DNA from 4 places in the Photobacterium sp. NCIMB 13483 genome. Region 4 is predicted to be linked to each of the others. Evidence: predicted binding sites of a transcription regulator. Region 4 holds the regulator's gene; each other region holds the start of a gene.

Region 1 (4,222 bases), on a different contig from region 4:
CGCTTAGTGTTGAATTATCATTCTGTTTTGGATTACTACCAAAACGGTTACTGCCTTCGGCACTGTTTTGCACCATAAAATAAAGCAGAACCAAAATACCAACAATTGGGATTAACATAATTAACGCCCACCAGCGGTACGATCTTGATCATGCAAACGACGAACAGTAACAGCTACTGTCGGAATAAAGGCAAAAACTGCATATAACGCGGCTAACACCCCATAGCCTTCCATCAAGGTTGGTAGCTGTAATGTTGTATCAACGAGACTGCATGCCATACTTATCAATGCGTTAATTAAGGTAAAAAACCAAAATTCTTTTCTGCGGGAACGCCCTTGAAATTGAGCATATTTACTAAGAACTAAAAAATACCAATTCATTCTTTTTCCTTGTTAATATTAATAACGCTTAATGCGAACAACTTTCATTATTTCAAATTCTAAGCCAGCAACAACAATGATGTCAGCGTAATAAGTCATATTGACTTTTGCACCAGTCAGCGTTTTATATTTTGACTTACGCTTAAATTTAAAAGGCACATTATAACCGTCTATCATCAACGAATGCTGTATCCATTCACCATCATCCCGTTGAGTATGAGAAGACACGGTTAAACCATCACTATGAATTAATTGTTCATGCTTAGCAATGAGCTTATCGCTTTCCGATTTCATTGATCTTCTCCCATTATTGGTGCTTTTATTAGATGCAAAAACAGAGAGCTAGGCTCTCTGTTTATTTTAATTGCTTAGCGTGAATATATTACTCTTAAAGAGGAAGAAATAAACCTGCTAACGTTGCACTCATTAAATTTGCTAAGGTTGCGGCAAAAATAGCCTTCATACCTAAACGAGCGATTTCAGGGCGACGTTTCGGTACGATGCCGCCTAACCCACCCATTAACATCGCAATAGAGGTTAAGTTAGCAAACCCACATAATGCAAAAGTAACTATCGCTTGAGAATGCTCACTCAGTTTAGCAATCGTTTCCGGTTTCATTAGCTCAGCAAAGGCAATAAACTCATTAACAGCAATTTTAGTACCAATAAGGCTAGCTGCCGTTGTCGCTTCTGACCAAGGTACCCCAATTAACCAAGCAACAGGTGCAAACAGGTAACCAAAAATCAGATTTAAACTTAGATCATCAATACCAACCCAATGACCAATATGACCAAGACCACCATTCACCATGGCAATTAAGCTGATAACAGCCAATAAACTTGCACCCACAGCCATTGCAATCTGTAAACCACTCAAAGCACCACGAGAAGCTGCATCGACTAAGTTAACGGGTTCATCTTCTTCACCGTCATCTTCTTCTTCCATGCTGTGTACACCTTCAGTTTGTGGCACGATCAGTTTTGCCATCATCAATCCTGCGGGAGCTGACATGAAGCTTGCTGCAATAAGATACTTTAATTGCACCCCTAACCCAGCGTAACCGACCATGGTGCCACCAGCAACAGAGGCTAATCCACCTACCATTACTGCAAATAATTCAGAACGTGTCATTCGCGCAAGGAATGGACGTACAACCAATGGAGCCTCTACAGAACCGACAAAAATATTCGCCGTCGCAGACATTGACTCAGTACGAGTAGTACCTAGTAAGCGTTGTAACAAACCACCAATACCACGAATCACCCATTTCATGATGCCAACGTAATATAATACGGAAATTAATGCCGAAAAGAAGACAATAGAAGGTAAGACATTAACCGCAAAAATAAAGCCCAGTTTAAATTGAGCCAACTGACCAAATAAGAATGATGTACCTTCATGACCGTAATCAATCACACCAGATACTGCGCCAGAAACACTATTTAACACCACACGGCCGACAGGCACATACAAAATAAAGGCAGCAAAAACGACTTGGATACAAAAAGCCCCTAAGACACTGCGCCAATTAACTGCTGAACGATTTTCTGAAAACAAAAAACCAACGATAAAAATAGTAATAATACCGAGCATGCCAATAAGATAATGCAAAGTCATTCCCCAATGTTTGGTGTAGTAAACGATTGCGGAGAGAGTGTATTCATAAAAAAAACTGTGACAAGGATCAAATTGTTATAACAAACAACAGTAATTTAACAAAATTCCATTAATTTGCCTTTTTTTTAAGCTAAGCAAACGAAAATCATTAGATTAGTTCCTGTGAGGGATACTATTACCCCTAATGGTGACAATTTCAAACCTCATCATCTTACTTTTAGCCAACCGTTTGCGTTTGATCGCTGTTTTTTACATCATTACCATTTACACAAAATATTACCCACATCGATATGGCGTCGAATAAATTCAATGAAAAGATTTACCTTGTTAGGTAAAAATTTATGTCTTGGATAAACTGCATACAACGGCATATGTTGTGTAAGTTGCCAATCAGGCATTAATCGAATTAACTTACCTGTTCGAATCTCATCCGTTAATAGATAGGTGGCTAAATAACCAATACCATTACCGGCAATCGTTGCATCACGAATCGCATCAGCAGAGTCAACACGGTAATTCCCCGTCACTTTAATATCCTGATTATCATTTTGTTGACTAAAGCTCCAGACATTATCTTTACGCTCACGACTAAAATAAATAATGCAATTATGCTCAATTAAGTCACTAGGGTGATAAGGCACACCGTGAGTCGCTAAATATTCAGGACTTGCCACCAATACAAAGTCACAATTACTCAAATGCCGCGCCACAAACCCTTCTGGTGGAGAATCCATAAACCCAATCCAAAGATCGAGCTGCTCTGCAATTAAATCAACACGATGATCAAATAAACTCAACTCTAAGTTTAATAATGGATGTTGTTCATGGAACTCATTAATATAGGGTGCTACGTGGTTAGATGCGAAAGACTGCGCAATACCTACGCGTAATAAACCTTGGGAATTGTCTTCATTTCCTAATAATTCACTTTCAGCTTCATTTATTTCTTCTACTACTTTTTCACAATGCTTAGCAAACAAACGTCCCGCCTCTGTTAATGCAAAAGAGCGCGTTGTTCGTTGTACTAATTGTACTCCAAGTCGTTGTTCTAGTTGCTGGATAAGTTTACTCACTTGAGTGCGAGATATATCAAGTAACTGTGCTGCTTTAGTAAAGCTTTGTTGTTTAGTAAGTGCATTAAAAACAATCATTTGCTGTGCTTTTTTTAACATCTACAACCTTTATCTTTAAATAAAAAATCTAATAACACCTATACGGGAAGATTCATTTAATCCGTAATTCTGTTGTCATTGATAGTATATGTCAGCCCTTTATTAACTGAATATTAATTCCTACTTGTTATACATAGAAAATAACACGTAATAACAGCGAACATCGCTACATACCTCATCGTATTTTATTACAACATTCATCGAGTGTTCAAACTTCTGAAACATTACTGTCACATAACTTTCCTACTCTTTGTCATGTTCATTCAAACCTATTGGCATTTTGCCCAACAAGAAAGGATTAGGAAAATGAAAACAAAGATTATCGGCGCAGTTGTTGTTGCAAGTTCACTTATAACGAGTTCTGCAGTGTTTGCTGGCGAGACTATCTCTGTTGTAGGTTCTAGCTCTGTTTCTCCCCTCATGGAAGTTTTGGGTGAGACTTATGCAAAATCTAACGATGTTACGGTAGAAGTTCAAGGACCAGGATCATCAGCGGGTATTCGTGTTGCTCACGATGGCTCGGCAGATCTTGGCATGTCATCACGTAGCTTGAAAAAATCAGAAGAATCACCACAACTTAAAGAAGTTGTTATTGCACGAGACGGTATTGCCGTGGTGGTGAATAACAGTAACTCGGTCACCGATCTAACCAAAGAACAAATCACTGAGATCTACAAAGGCAATGTCACTAACTGGAAACAAGTGGGTGGTGAAGATAAACCTATCGTTGTCGCAACTCGCGATACAGCATCAGGTACCCGTGGTGCATTTGAAGACATTATGTCACTAAAGAAAAAAATTAACGGAATCAAAGTCTCTGCCATTTCACAAAAAGCACAAGTGGCAAGTGGCAATGGTCAGCTAAAAACAACGGTTGCGAATAATCCTTTTGCTATCGGTTACATTTCACTAGGTTCAGTTGATAACACAGTCAAAGCACTCACTATTGATGGCCATAAACCCTCTGTAGCTTCAATTAAAGCCGGTGATTATAGCGTTCAACGCCCATTCATTGTGGTTTATAAAGAAGGTCGTCCATCAGCTGAAGCAT
Region 2 (4,222 bases), on a different contig from region 4:
TTAGTGGGATTTTTTATACTGGTGACTATTATTGAATAAGAATAAATCGGCATTATCGAAATGTATAGCATGGCAAATATGGTCAATATTTATTCTTTTTTAAGTATGATCTTAATTTATTAAATATTAGATCTATGGGGTTTAAAGCAGAAGCCTTAGAGTTTTATTCTGTTTGAAATCCATATGCAGAATATGTAACTTATGCTTTCGGGATGTGTATTGATAAATATTCTTTTAGTAGCTGATCGCTGATCAGATTTAATAAACACAATGATCACCCATAAGGGTGATGATCATCTCGGGGATCATGACGGTATATTCACCATTGATAAATCGAATCAAAGGATGAAATATAGTTAGGGGTGTGCCTAAGATTTAAAGAATGGTGTTTAAATTTAGTAGCATCTTAGTCAATAATTTTGCATGCTAGAATAAATTCATTTAGGAGTAAAAGAGAGTGATTAAAAATACTTGTCCACAATGTGAGAGTGAATTAAGTTGGAAAGATCAGGGATATTTTTGTGATTATTGCCAACAAAAAGTGACTAAAACTGCATTTTGTCCTGATTGTTCTGAACAATTAGAAAAATTACAAGCGTGTGGCTCTGCGAGTTATTTTTGTAATTATTGTAATGAGTTAAAATCAAAATCACGAGTAAAGGTCGTATTTAATAAAGCGGAAGATTAATCTTTTAACGCTATCATGCCGCAATAAAAGAGTGCTATTGCGGCATTGAAGAGTGATGGGGGCGAGAATTAATGACTATTAACGGTGGTATGGATTTTACCGTCTGTAACCGTCGTAATCAGTTGATCCCCTGCTTTAACCTGATCACAGCGACGAATAAGCTCCCCTTTATCATCACGTGTAATTGAATAACCACGACTAAGCGTTGCCAGTGGACTGACCGTATCTAATTTTTCTGCTGCTAAGACTAATTTATGATTAGCATTTAATAATTGTCTATCCATCGCATCCAGTAAACGTCGCTTAGTGTTAACGAGTGTTGTGGTGTGATGCTGCAGTTGTTGCTGCGGTGAATAAAGTGATAATTTATATTGGTTCTGAGTAATACGTTGTTGCTGTATTTGTATTTTTTTCAGCATTATCTGCTGAAGTCTACGACTGATCTCATCCAAATGCTGTTGTTGTTGGTTTAAACGTAGTTGTGGATGTTGGCGATCTAAACGATGTTTTAATTGATTTACATGCTGCTTTTTATCTGCAACATAAAACTGAATCGCATGGCGTAGTTGTTGTTGTTTCTGAGCAATTTTATCGGTTTGTGCAGAGCTATCACGACTGATTAATTCTGCCGCAGCTGAGGGGGTAGGTGCACGCATATCTGCGACAAAATCAGCAATAGTGACATCGACTTCATGACCAACGGCACTGACGATCGGAATCTGACTTGCTGCAATTGTTCGTGCAACAATTTCTTCATTAAATGCCCATAAATCTTCTAATGAACCACCCCCACGGCCAACAATTAAAATATCACATTCTTGGCGTGAATTTGCTCGCCCAATCGCTTGAGCTATTGATATGGCTGCGCTATCACCTTGCACCATAGTTGGATAAATAACCACAGCTAAGCTTGGATCTCGACGTTTTAATACGTGCAGAATATCGTGAAGAGCCGCACCTGTTTTAGAGGTAATAACACCGACACGTTGTGGTTGTTGTGGCAATGGTTTTTTTAATGATTGAGCAAATAAACCTTCAGCAGCAAGGCTCATTTTGAGTTGTTCAAATTGCTGTTGTAAACGGCCATCACCTTCAGGCTGCATACTTTCAATAATCAACTGATAGTCACCACGAGGCTCATAAATGGATAGGCGCGCTTTAACTAATACTTGATTACCATTGCCAGGCTTAAAGGTGACATGGCGATTATTACCTTTGAACATCGCACATTTAACTTGGGCACGAGAATCTTTAAGGGTGAAATACCAATGGCCAGAAACCGGCATTGAAAAATTCGACAATTCACCGACGAGCCATACTATCCCCATTTCATTTTCAAGGATTAGACGGACTTGCGCATTGAGACTAGAAACGGTGTAGATACGATCGTTGGATTGGCTTTGAGAAGCGAATAGAGTCACGAAGGAAGCACCTGCTAACGAATGAATGGCGGCAGGCGGTCAGAAAACTATCAAATAGAACGAAAAACGCCTAGGCAGATCAATGGACAGATCTTGGCCGTATTTCGTCGACCGCATCACCGGATAGTTAACCGAAATATACTACACAGCAAATGTTTTTTGTCAATTAAAAAATAAAAAATAAAACTAGCCAAACGATTGCTTCATACGTATAATCCGTTCGCAATATTTTAATCTTCTTTGTAAACCTTTAAATTGGTGTGAGATATTGCATGTTACGAATTAAAAAAGAAGCGTTGACGTTTGATGATGTATTATTAGTTCCTGCTCATTCTACAGTCCTACCTAACACTGCCGATCTGCGCACCCGTCTCACGAAAGAGATTGCTCTTAACATTCCTATGCTATCAGCATCTATGGACACAGTGACTGAAGGTCGCCTAGCTATTGCTCTCGCTCAAGAGGGTGGTATTGGTTTTATCCACAAGAATATGTCAATCGAACAACAAGCGGCTGAAGTTCGCATGGTAAAAAAGTTCGAAGCTGGCGTTGTTGCAGAGCCTGTTACCGTTAAACCAAATAACACTATTGCAGATGTTAAGCGTTTAACGGAAGAAAATGGTTTCGCAGGTTACCCTGTGGTTACAGATAACAACGAATTGATCGGTATTATTACTGGTCGTGACGTTCGTTTTGTTACCGACCTTTCAATTAAAGTTGAAGAAGTAATGACTTCAAAAGAGAAGCTAGCCTCTGCTAAAGAAGGTGCATCTCGTGAAGAAGTTGAAGCTATCATGCAAAAGTACCGTGTTGAAAAAGTACTGCTTGTTGATGATAACTTCCGCCTAAAAGGCATGATTACAGCGAAAGACTTCCAAAAAGCAGAACGTAAACCTAATGCATGTAAAGATGCGCGCGGTAGTTTACGTGTTGGTGCTGCTGTTGGTGCTGGTGCGGGTAATGAAGAACGTGTTGCTGCATTAGTTGAAGCTGGCGTTGACGTATTACTTATCGATTCATCTCACGGTCACTCAGAAGGCGTTTTACAACGTATTCGTGAAACACGTGCAGCTTTCCCGAACTTGCCTATTGTGGGTGGTAACGTTGCAACTGCTGAAGGTGCTCGCGCACTGATTGATGCAGGTGTAAGTGCGGTTAAAGTGGGCATCGGCCCTGGTTCAATCTGTACTACTCGTATCGTGACTGGTGTGGGTGTTCCACAAATTACTGCGATTTCAGAAGCTGCATCAGTGGCTGATCAATACGGTATTCCAGTTATTGCGGATGGCGGTATTCGTTACTCTGGTGATTTATGTAAAGCCATCGCTGCGGGTGCGTCATGTGTAATGGTTGGCTCAATGTTCGCGGGTACTGAAGAAGCACCAGGTGAAGTTGAACTGTACCAAGGCCGTTCATACAAATCATACCGTGGTATGGGTTCACTAGGCGCAATGTCAAAGGGCTCTTCTGACCGTTACTTCCAATCAGATAACGCAGCTGACAAACTTGTACCAGAAGGTATTGAAGGTCGTGTGGCTTACAAAGGTTTGATGAAGGAAATTGTGCATCAACAAATGGGTGGTTTACGTTCAAGCATGGGCTTAACTGGCTCTGCAACAATTGAAGATTTACGCACTAAAGCTGAATTTGTACGTATTTCAGGTGCCGGCATGAAAGAGTCACACGTACATGATGTGACGATTACAAAAGAAGCTCCTAACTACCGTATGGCTTAATTATTAAGCAGTCAGTCTTCATTGAACGAAAACGATTGCCTAAGTTGTGAAGTTAGATAAAATCGGGGCTAAATATAGCCCCCAATACATTCAATTTTTGAGATAGCTCTATAATGACCACTACCGCAAATATTCATGACCAACGTATTCTTATTTTGGATTTTGGTTCGCAATACACTCAGTTAATTGCCCGTCGTATCCGTGAAATCGGCGTTTACTGTGAACTTTGGAGCTGGGATGTTGATGAAGCTGATATCCGTGATTTCAATCCAAACGGTATTATTCTTTCTGGTGGTCCTGAAAGCGTAACTGAAGCGGATTCTCCTCGCGCACCACAGTATGTATTTGAAGCGGGTGTTCCGGTGTTTGGTGTATGT
Region 3 (4,222 bases), on a different contig from region 4:
TATAGATTGCACTCACTCAGTTGTGATTTTATCGCGATAGTGAGCACAAGGAATATTTGTTATGAGCGTGAGATTAGCAGGTTGAGTGTAAAATAAAATGATCTGACACCACGAATAGGATTATTTTTTGTTAACGAATGTTATCCAATTGATATGTTGATAAAAAACATATCTAATTGATTTTAATTAAAAACCACTATTTTTGTAGGTTTACTTAATCGTTAAATAGGATTGCAATTGAATTGGTGGCCAATGTGGGGCAGGGTATCGGTAACCATGATGATCACCGATACCTGAGTATTTAATGGTATGACTTTAGCTTAGGCCAATAATATTGCCATCAGCATCAAGATCAAGATTCATAAATGCAGGTTTTTCAGGTAAACCAGGCATGGTCATGACATTACCGCATAAAGCATAGATAAACCCAGCTCCTGCACATAATTTTAGCTCTCTTACTGGAACCGTAAAATCTGTTGGTGCACCTTTAATATGAGGATCTGTAGTAATAGATAAAGGTGTTTTTGCCATACAGATCGCTAAATCATTAAACCCTTGCGCTTTTAACTTAGCTAACTGTTGTGTGGCTAAAGGTGATAGCTCAAGATTTTTCGCGCCATACCCAATTTCAGCCACTGCCATTAATTTCTCTTCAATGGTTTGATTCAAGCGATACAGTGGTGTGAAGTTTGCTGGTGTTTTACAAGCGTTAACCACCGCATGGGCGAGTTCAACTGCACCGTTTCCACCTTTGGCAAAAGCTTCACTGAGTGCAACATCAACATGTACATTAAAGGTTGTGGTTAAAATCAGTTGTTTTAATTGTTCAAGTTCTTGATCAGTATCTTGTGGAAAACGATTAATCGCCACTACAACGGGTACACCGTATTTGGCGGCATTATTAATATGCCAACGTAAATTTTCAAAACCAGCTAATAAAGCTGTACTATCCGGTTCAAAAATACTATCAGGTAATGATTGCCCTGGCTGTAAATCATAGAGTCCTGAGTTTGCTTTTAGGCCACGCAAAGTTGCAACGACGACTGCGCAATCAGGACCACGCTGTGCTTGTTGTGCTTTAATATTACAGGCTTTTTCAAATCCCATATCAGAGCCAAAACCGCCTTCAGTCACCGTAAATTCACTTAATTTTAATGCGATTTTATCGGCAATAATCGAAGAATTACCGTGAGCAATATTCGCAAAAGGTCCGGCATGAATAAGTGTTGGCACCCCTTCTAAGGTTTGCATTAACGTCGGTTCAATCGCTTCACACATAGTGACAGCCATTGCGCCTGCAACGTGTAGATCTTCTGTTGTAACAGGCTCACCGTCAAGGTTATAAGCAACCACGATTTTTCCGATACGTTGACGCATATCGGCTAAATCTGTGGCAAGGGCTAAAATTGCCATTAATTCAGAAGCGGCAGATATATCAAATCCATCGTGGCGTTCAAGGCCATTAATGGTTTTTCCTGGCTCATTTTGACCAACTGTAATCATACGTAGCGCACGATCATTATGATCCATTACTCGCTTCCAGCTAATATTATTAATATCAATCCGTAGGGCGGGTAAATCCGTATGTGCAGTAAAACCGTCGTAGCCTAAGCGTGATTCATGGTATAGACGAGCATCTAATGCTGCTGCTGCAAGATTATGCGCTGCGGTTACGGCATGAATATCCCCCGTTAAGTGTAGGTTGAGCTTTTCCATTGGTGCTACTTGGCTATAACCGCCTCCTGCCGCTCCGCCTTTAATACCAAATACTGGCCCCATTGATGGTTGGCGAATACAGGCAAATACTGAGCGCTTAATTTTAGCTAACCCTTGTGCTAAACCAATGGTTGTTACTGTTTTACCCTCACCGAGTGGGGTTGGAGTAATAGCCGTTACTAAAATGAGCTTACCTTCAGGTTTGTTGCTTAACCGTTTTAAAATAGCGGGTTTTACTTTCGCTTTTAAGCTGCCTTGAGGCGTAAGATCTTGTGCTTCAATGCCGGCATTGAAGGCGATGCGATCAATGGGAGTGAGTCGCGTTTCTCGGCAAATTTCGATGTCACTTTTCATGAGAGCTTATTTCCTCATAGGCAGATAGAGTAATATTAATGCTGATATTGAACGCTTTTTTAACTGCAAATCTGTCTTTTTGCATTAACGCAAACGTTTGCTTTTGGTTTATACCATAATTTTATCATGGATAAATATCCTTTTATGGTTTTTTTATAGGGGCTATTGCTATTTAGTGGAAGATAAAGAGGTGATGTTTTTAGTTTTCATTGATAATGGAATGTATTATTTCATTATTAGTTATTGGTTGTTTTTTGCTCTGCATTTAAAGTATGTGCCATATAAAAATGACCCTGATCAAATAGGGTGTAAATTTAGCAAAGGAAGTTATGATGCAAGAACCTGTAACTAAGTGGAAGTATACAGTACCAATCTCATTGTTAATTATGGTGTTGTTAATCTCTTTTCTTGTCACAATTTTACCGTTGTCACGATAAATACTATTTTATCTTTTCAGTTTAAATAGAAAAGAGCGACTTATCTAACTCCTTAGAGATAAAGATAAGCCGCTCTTTTTTGTATTAACAACTATGACACAGTTGTTTAATACATAACTTTCTTACCATAGCTTGCAAGAATGTTTTTAATATTTTCCATTGTCTCTTTTTTCGGTGGCTTAACCCCAGTTAATGGGTATTCAAAGCCAAGAGCTTCCCATTTGTGCTCACCAAGCTGGTGGTAGGGCAGCAGCTCAATTTTTTCGATATTATCCATGTCTTTAATGAACTCACCTAATTGGTGTGCAGATTGTTCATCATCAGTGTAGCCCGGTACAATTACGTAACGGATCCATGTCTTTTGACCGCGCTGGTGTAGGTAACGTGCAAAATCAAGCACACGTTTATTGGAAACACCAACCAAATTCTGGTGAACGCTATCATTCATCTGTTTAAGATCAAGCATCACAAGATCAGTCGCATCTAATACTTCATCAACCACATCGGTATGTTTACGAATGTAGCCATTGGTATCAAGACAAGTATGAATTCCATCTGCTTGTGCAGCACGGAAGAAATCGCGGACAAATTCTGGTTGTAGCATTGCTTCACCACCAGAGGCGGTAACACCACCACCAGAAGCATTCATGAAGTGACGGTATGATCTTGCTTCATGCATTAATTCTTCAATAGTCGCTTCACGACCGTCATGGGTATCCCATGTATCACGATTGTGGCAATATTGGCAACGCATTAAGCAACCTTGCAGAAATACAATAAACCGAATTCCTGGGCCATCGACGGTTCCGCAAGATTCGAAAGAGTGAATACGACCTGTTACTGACATTGTTCTATTTCTCCGCATACTGCGTTTTATTTATATGTTATTTTATTACAAAACGAGGTGTGAATATAGCAAAAACTCAGGATCCCTCATTAGCATGGATCAGATAAGAGTGGGTGATATTCATCTCTCTTGTGTTTTAGTTAGTATCTCTTTGGAGGCTGAATTATTGAGTAATTGTTGGCTTCGTTGTTGCCATTGATCATGCCAAATTGGAATTTGGCTAAAAGGTAACGGTGGTGAAATAAAATAACCTTGCGCGAGTTCACAATCCATTTTTTGTAGCTTTAACCACAATGTAATATCTTCAACACCTTCGGCTATCACTGTTAAATTAAGCCGATGTGCTAATAATAAACAAGTCTCAATAATCACTTTAGCGGTGTAATTTGTTGGCATCGCTTGCACAAAGCTAATGTCTAACTTTAGCGACTTAAACGGCAAGATATCGAGTTGTTTTAGTGATGAATAACCTGTACCAAAATCATCAATCGAAAGATTAAATTCATGCATGCCTAATCGAGCTGCAGCTTCTAGAGCTTTGCCTGTCGACTCAAATAAATCTGATTCAGTTAATTCAAAATAAAGCCAATGGTGTAATTGTGGATATTGATTATGCAACGCCAGCACATGATTAATAAAACTACGTTCAACCAAGGTTTTGGCCGAGATATTGACTGCAACTCTTCGGCCTTCAAATGTAGCGTGATGACTGATTATATGATTGATAATGAGTAAGGCGAGATGGCTGTCTTTACCTATTTGGGTTAAGTGTTGAATGAAATTACTTGCAGGCACAATGCCATAATCTGGATGAATAAATCGAATTAATGCTTCGCTAGCTACCCATTCGCCAGTTTTTAAATTAACA
Region 4 (4,222 bases):
AACACAGAAAGCACAATCATTTAGTTGTGATACTCGTACACAGACTAATGAACGTATCACTGCATCAATCGGTGATTTTTTACGATCAAGGTAACCAAAGAACAAAGCCACTAACCAGAAAAGCACTGGTTTTTGTCCCCATAGTTTCGCGGGATTGAGAATATTGCCAAAATGGCGTTTTTGAAGCCATAGCAAAGGTTTGACCCATAATGAGAATGTTTTTTTGGTTAATATACGCAAGGTATGTCCTTATTAAATGAGAATCACATCGACTCTTAAGTAGCAAGACCGAGGGAAGTGATATTGTATTTCATTTAATGACAAAAATTTTTATTATTCAAAAAATTATTAGATATAACAAAGAACAAATAACAATAATGAATGTATGAATTGTTACATTTTATGTGGTGAATGATGCTTTAGTGTGGTATTGGATAAATATTCGTTCAAGAACGTTAAAAATACGTTTTTATGAAGGATGTATCTATGATTTTCGATATAAAGAATAAACAGGATCTTGGATAACTATTTTTTCATGGAATGTGTATTTTTAATTGTGCTGTATAATTAATGTACACAGTAAGATGTGTTCAGAGGAAGTGCAGGTTCAAGTAAGGATAGTTTGGAAAGATTATATGCAGATATCGAATAAAATAAATTAAAGAGGCACTGAGCCTCTTTATTCTTAAGCGTCACTTAGCCAGTTGACGAATATATTTATTATAGTTTTGCGAGCAGTTCGTTACGTCTACTTTCTGGTATTACAGACCAATGTTGGCCATGTATAGCACCTTCTAGAGCCCATAATAATTCTAAACTTAATGATGCCTCTTGTGTTTTTTGTAATGCCTTATAGGCGTTGAGTGCACCAAGATCGTATAGTTGATCAATAGTTTGAATACCTGCTTTTTTGAGCATTCTTTCATTTGATAGGCGTAAGTTAGGTAAATCTTTTATCCTAGCTGGCGCGCAACATTCTTTTGCTTTTTTATCAGCAAGTGCTGCTTCAAGAGAATATTTAGCTTGCTCTATTATTTTTTCAGGTTCTTCCCACCATTCATCAAGAATTGCGTAATGTTTAGTTATTACAGGAAACCCACGTTTCTTATAGATGTACGGTTCTAATCCCGCTTGTTGAAACTCCTCTTCAGTTTTAGCGTTTGCTCTTAGGTGAAGTTTATTATTAACCACAAGTGCGAACATTGCTTCGCCTGCGAAAATACCAAAGCCACCAAACATAGAACGCGATTTAACATTACCTAAATGGTCTAATAATTTTAATGAGTTTTTTAATATTGGTTTATCCATACTTCTACTCGGTGAATAAATGAGTGTCACCTAACATTAAAGTAGTCGTAAATTGACTTATTATTAAAGTTATTTACGAGAGAATTTTCCTACTCTAAATCATCCATGTATCACTTTATAAATAATATTATCAATATAGAAGTATTATTTATAATTTGTAAGTCTTTTGCTTACTATTATATGTATTTACAAGACCTATTATATTCGATCTTTTAAAAAGGTAAGTTTTAATATTAATTAAAGCTGATGAATCTGTGAGTTTGTTCATGTTTTTGAGAATAAGATATTTTTTGTAGGATCATCGAGCGAAATTCATTAGCTATAAAAAAGCCAATAAAAATATTGGCTCAATCAAAAGGGGGCGTGTTAGCGTAAATCCTTTACTGACTTGCGCTCAACGATGGCTGGCGTCATTTCAAAGATTTGAGGTTCATGATCTTTGTTCTTCATGCGTTCCATTAAAATCTTAATGGCGGTTTTACCTAAACGACGCTTTGGCTGATGGATAGTTGTTAATGGTGGCGCGAAGTAAGGCGCAAGATCAATATTGTCGTAGCCAATAATTGAAATATCACCAGGAACGCGTAACCCTGCTTGTTCAAAAGTACTGATCAGTGCCATTGCCATAATATCATTGAAACAGAAAATGGCGGTTGGGCGATCTGTCATTGCAATATACTTCTCAGCAGCTTCAACGGCTGAATCACACTCAAAGTCACCTTCAAGAATCCAGTTTTCGTTAACCGCTAAGTTTGCTTCTGCCATTGCTTTATTAAAGCCTTTTAGGCGTTCACGACACGTTGATTTATCGTTGTGGCCTGATAAACAACCGATACGGCTATGACCATGATCGATAAAATACTTAGTCGCAATGTAGCCACCTTGCTCAGCATTATCCTGAATTTTATCAGTATGTGGGCTTTCTGGACCCCAATCCATCACTACCATTGGTAGGTCTTTTTGACGCTCAAGTAGATCCAGTAATTTCTGATCAAGATCAGAACACATTACCAATAAGCCATCGACACGCTTTTCTGCAAGCATGCGCAAGTAATCATATTGCTTAGAAAGGTTACCTTCAGTGTTACATAAAATGAGCGTGTAACCTTCACGGTAGCAATACTCTTCAACACCATGTACAACCTCAGCAAAAAAAGGGTTGGTTGACTTAGTGACTAGCATGCCAATTGTACGGGTTGTATTACATTTTAGGCTACGCGCAACAGCACTTGGTGCGTAGTTAAGCTCTTCAACAGCAGCAAGTACTTTTTTCTGTGTTGCTTCTGCGACAAAGCGCGTTTTATTGATCACGTGTGAAACTGTTGTAGTTGAAACGCCAGCCATACGTGCAACATCTTTAATGGTTGCCATATTTATTCTTCTAATAATGGGTGCTAGAGATGTTTCTAGCTAATCGTGAGGTACCAAATTGAGTAATTACTGAGATGAATATAATTCAATGTTTTTCGGTAAAGTCTCTCGTTAATTATTCAATTTGGCACCAATAATGTGTCTACTGCATACTTAAATAGTATTAACACTAAAAGCCGCATTTATTCGCGGCTTTATAATTATTGCATATTTTTCAAGTGTAATCGCTTGCGTTCACATTTTACTGAGTGTTACGCGTAGTGCAACGTTTCAATTGTCTGGGAGTAAATTATTTGATAACTATCAACAAAAAATCGTAAATTTCAGTAATTTTACTGAAATTTACAAGAGATAATCAAAAAGACGATGAACTTTAATACTAGGATAGTAGATAAGGATAACCATGAACAGGGTGGGGATGTACGGAAATGTTCCAACCGTAGACATTGTTAATTATTTCAGGCTGTAATGCTTGCCATGGTGATCCATCGGCTTGAATCTTACCGTGTTGAATAATGACCATACGTTGAGCATATTGCGCAGCTAAGTTGAGGTCATGTAATACGATGATAACCGCGGCACCTTTTGCTGCCATGGTTTGTGCCATTTGTAGCGTTTTATGCTGGTGGGCGAGATCTAAGGCAGATGTTGGCTCATCTAACATTAGAATACATTTATCATCAGCTTGACTGAGTTGTGTTAGCACGCGTGCGAAATGGATTCGTTGTTTTTCACCCCCTGATAACGTGGGATATAAGCGTGGTGCAAGATGAAGAACATCAGTATTACGCATGGTTGTGAGGGTGATATCGTCAATTTCTTGGCGTGACAAACATAGCGGCATAGTGCCAAGTTCAACCACTTCTTTACAGGTAAAGGCGAAAGACAGCGAACTGTGTTGCGGTAAAATACCTAAATGACACGCCAGTTCAGATCGTTGCCAATCTTCAATATCGCGATTAAAAAATGTAACCTGCCCACTTTCAGGTGTTATTTCACCGCAGAGTATTTTAAGTAACGTGCTTTTTCCTGCGCCATTAGGCCCAAGTAGCGCCGTTATTTCACCCGCTTTTATATCAATATTAAAGTCATCTAATAATACTTTTCCTGCCAATGTTAATTGCAAATCACGTGCCGAAATGACAGTTGGGCGTGCAGAGGTTACCGTCATGCGATTCTGCCTTTTTGTTTATTCAATAGATAAATGAAGAATGGAGCGCCTAAAATAGCGGTAATAATACCAACGGGGAGTTCTTGTGGTGCAAAAGCACTACGCGCGATCATATCTGCGACAAGTAAAATTAAAGCACCTAGAATAGCTGAGATTGGCAATAATGTTTTATGATTAGGGCCTGAAATCATGCGCCCTAAATGGGGGATCACCAGACCAATAAAGCCAATAGGACCTGTAATAGCAACGGTAATCCCCACACCAGCAGCACATACAATAATTAAACTGCGCTTTAGATGTTGAACATTAACACCCATATGACGAGCTTCAGCTTCTCCTAATAAAAAGGCGTTCAATGCATTAGCTTGGCGA

Evidence for each region. The regulator PurR, encoded in region 4, represses purine synthesis genes. The targets are predictions, from matches to a motif close to TNANGNAAACGTTTNCNTNA.
Region 1: a site for PurR is predicted at 2,217-2,236, ahead of C9I86_RS03960 (NupC/NupG family nucleoside CNT transporter). Genes of this name have one in related genera too.
Region 2: a site for PurR is predicted at 2,296-2,315, ahead of guaB (IMP dehydrogenase). Genes of this name have one in related genera too.
Region 3: a site for PurR is predicted at 2,156-2,175, ahead of C9I86_RS15630 (formate--tetrahydrofolate ligase). Genes of this name have one in related genera too.

The regions. Positions count from the first base shown of each region.
Region 1 is NZ_PYLV01000003.1:61,323-65,544, forward strand. Features, by position in the region: partial or broken gene C9I86_RS03950 (DUF805 domain-containing protein) at 1-381, opposite strand, end outside; gene C9I86_RS03955 (hypothetical protein) at 400-675, opposite strand; gene C9I86_RS03960 (NupC/NupG family nucleoside CNT transporter) at 770-1,999, opposite strand; gene C9I86_RS03965 (LysR family transcriptional regulator) at 2,257-3,171, opposite strand; gene C9I86_RS03970 (phosphate ABC transporter substrate-binding protein) at 3,478-4,222, shown strand, end outside.
Region 2 is NZ_PYLV01000009.1:82,550-86,771, reverse strand. Features, by position in the region: gene C9I86_RS09435 (zinc ribbon domain-containing protein) at 458-688, shown strand; gene xseA (exodeoxyribonuclease VII large subunit) at 757-2,109, opposite strand; gene guaB (IMP dehydrogenase) at 2,382-3,845, shown strand; gene guaA (glutamine-hydrolyzing GMP synthase) at 3,959-4,222, shown strand, end outside.
Region 3 is NZ_PYLV01000022.1:53,903-58,124, forward strand. Features, by position in the region: gene C9I86_RS15630 (formate--tetrahydrofolate ligase) at 316-2,070, opposite strand; gene pflA (pyruvate formate lyase 1-activating protein) at 2,614-3,354, opposite strand; gene C9I86_RS15640 (EAL domain-containing protein) at 3,475-4,222, opposite strand, start outside.
Region 4 is NZ_PYLV01000011.1:9,309-13,530, forward strand. Features, by position in the region: gene C9I86_RS10420 (carboxymuconolactone decarboxylase family protein) at 1-240, opposite strand, end outside; gene C9I86_RS10425 (TfoX/Sxy family DNA transformation protein) at 721-1,308, opposite strand; gene purR (HTH-type transcriptional repressor PurR) at 1,675-2,679, opposite strand; gene C9I86_RS10435 (heme ABC transporter ATP-binding protein) at 3,059-3,850, opposite strand; gene C9I86_RS10440 (iron ABC transporter permease) at 3,847-4,222, opposite strand, start outside.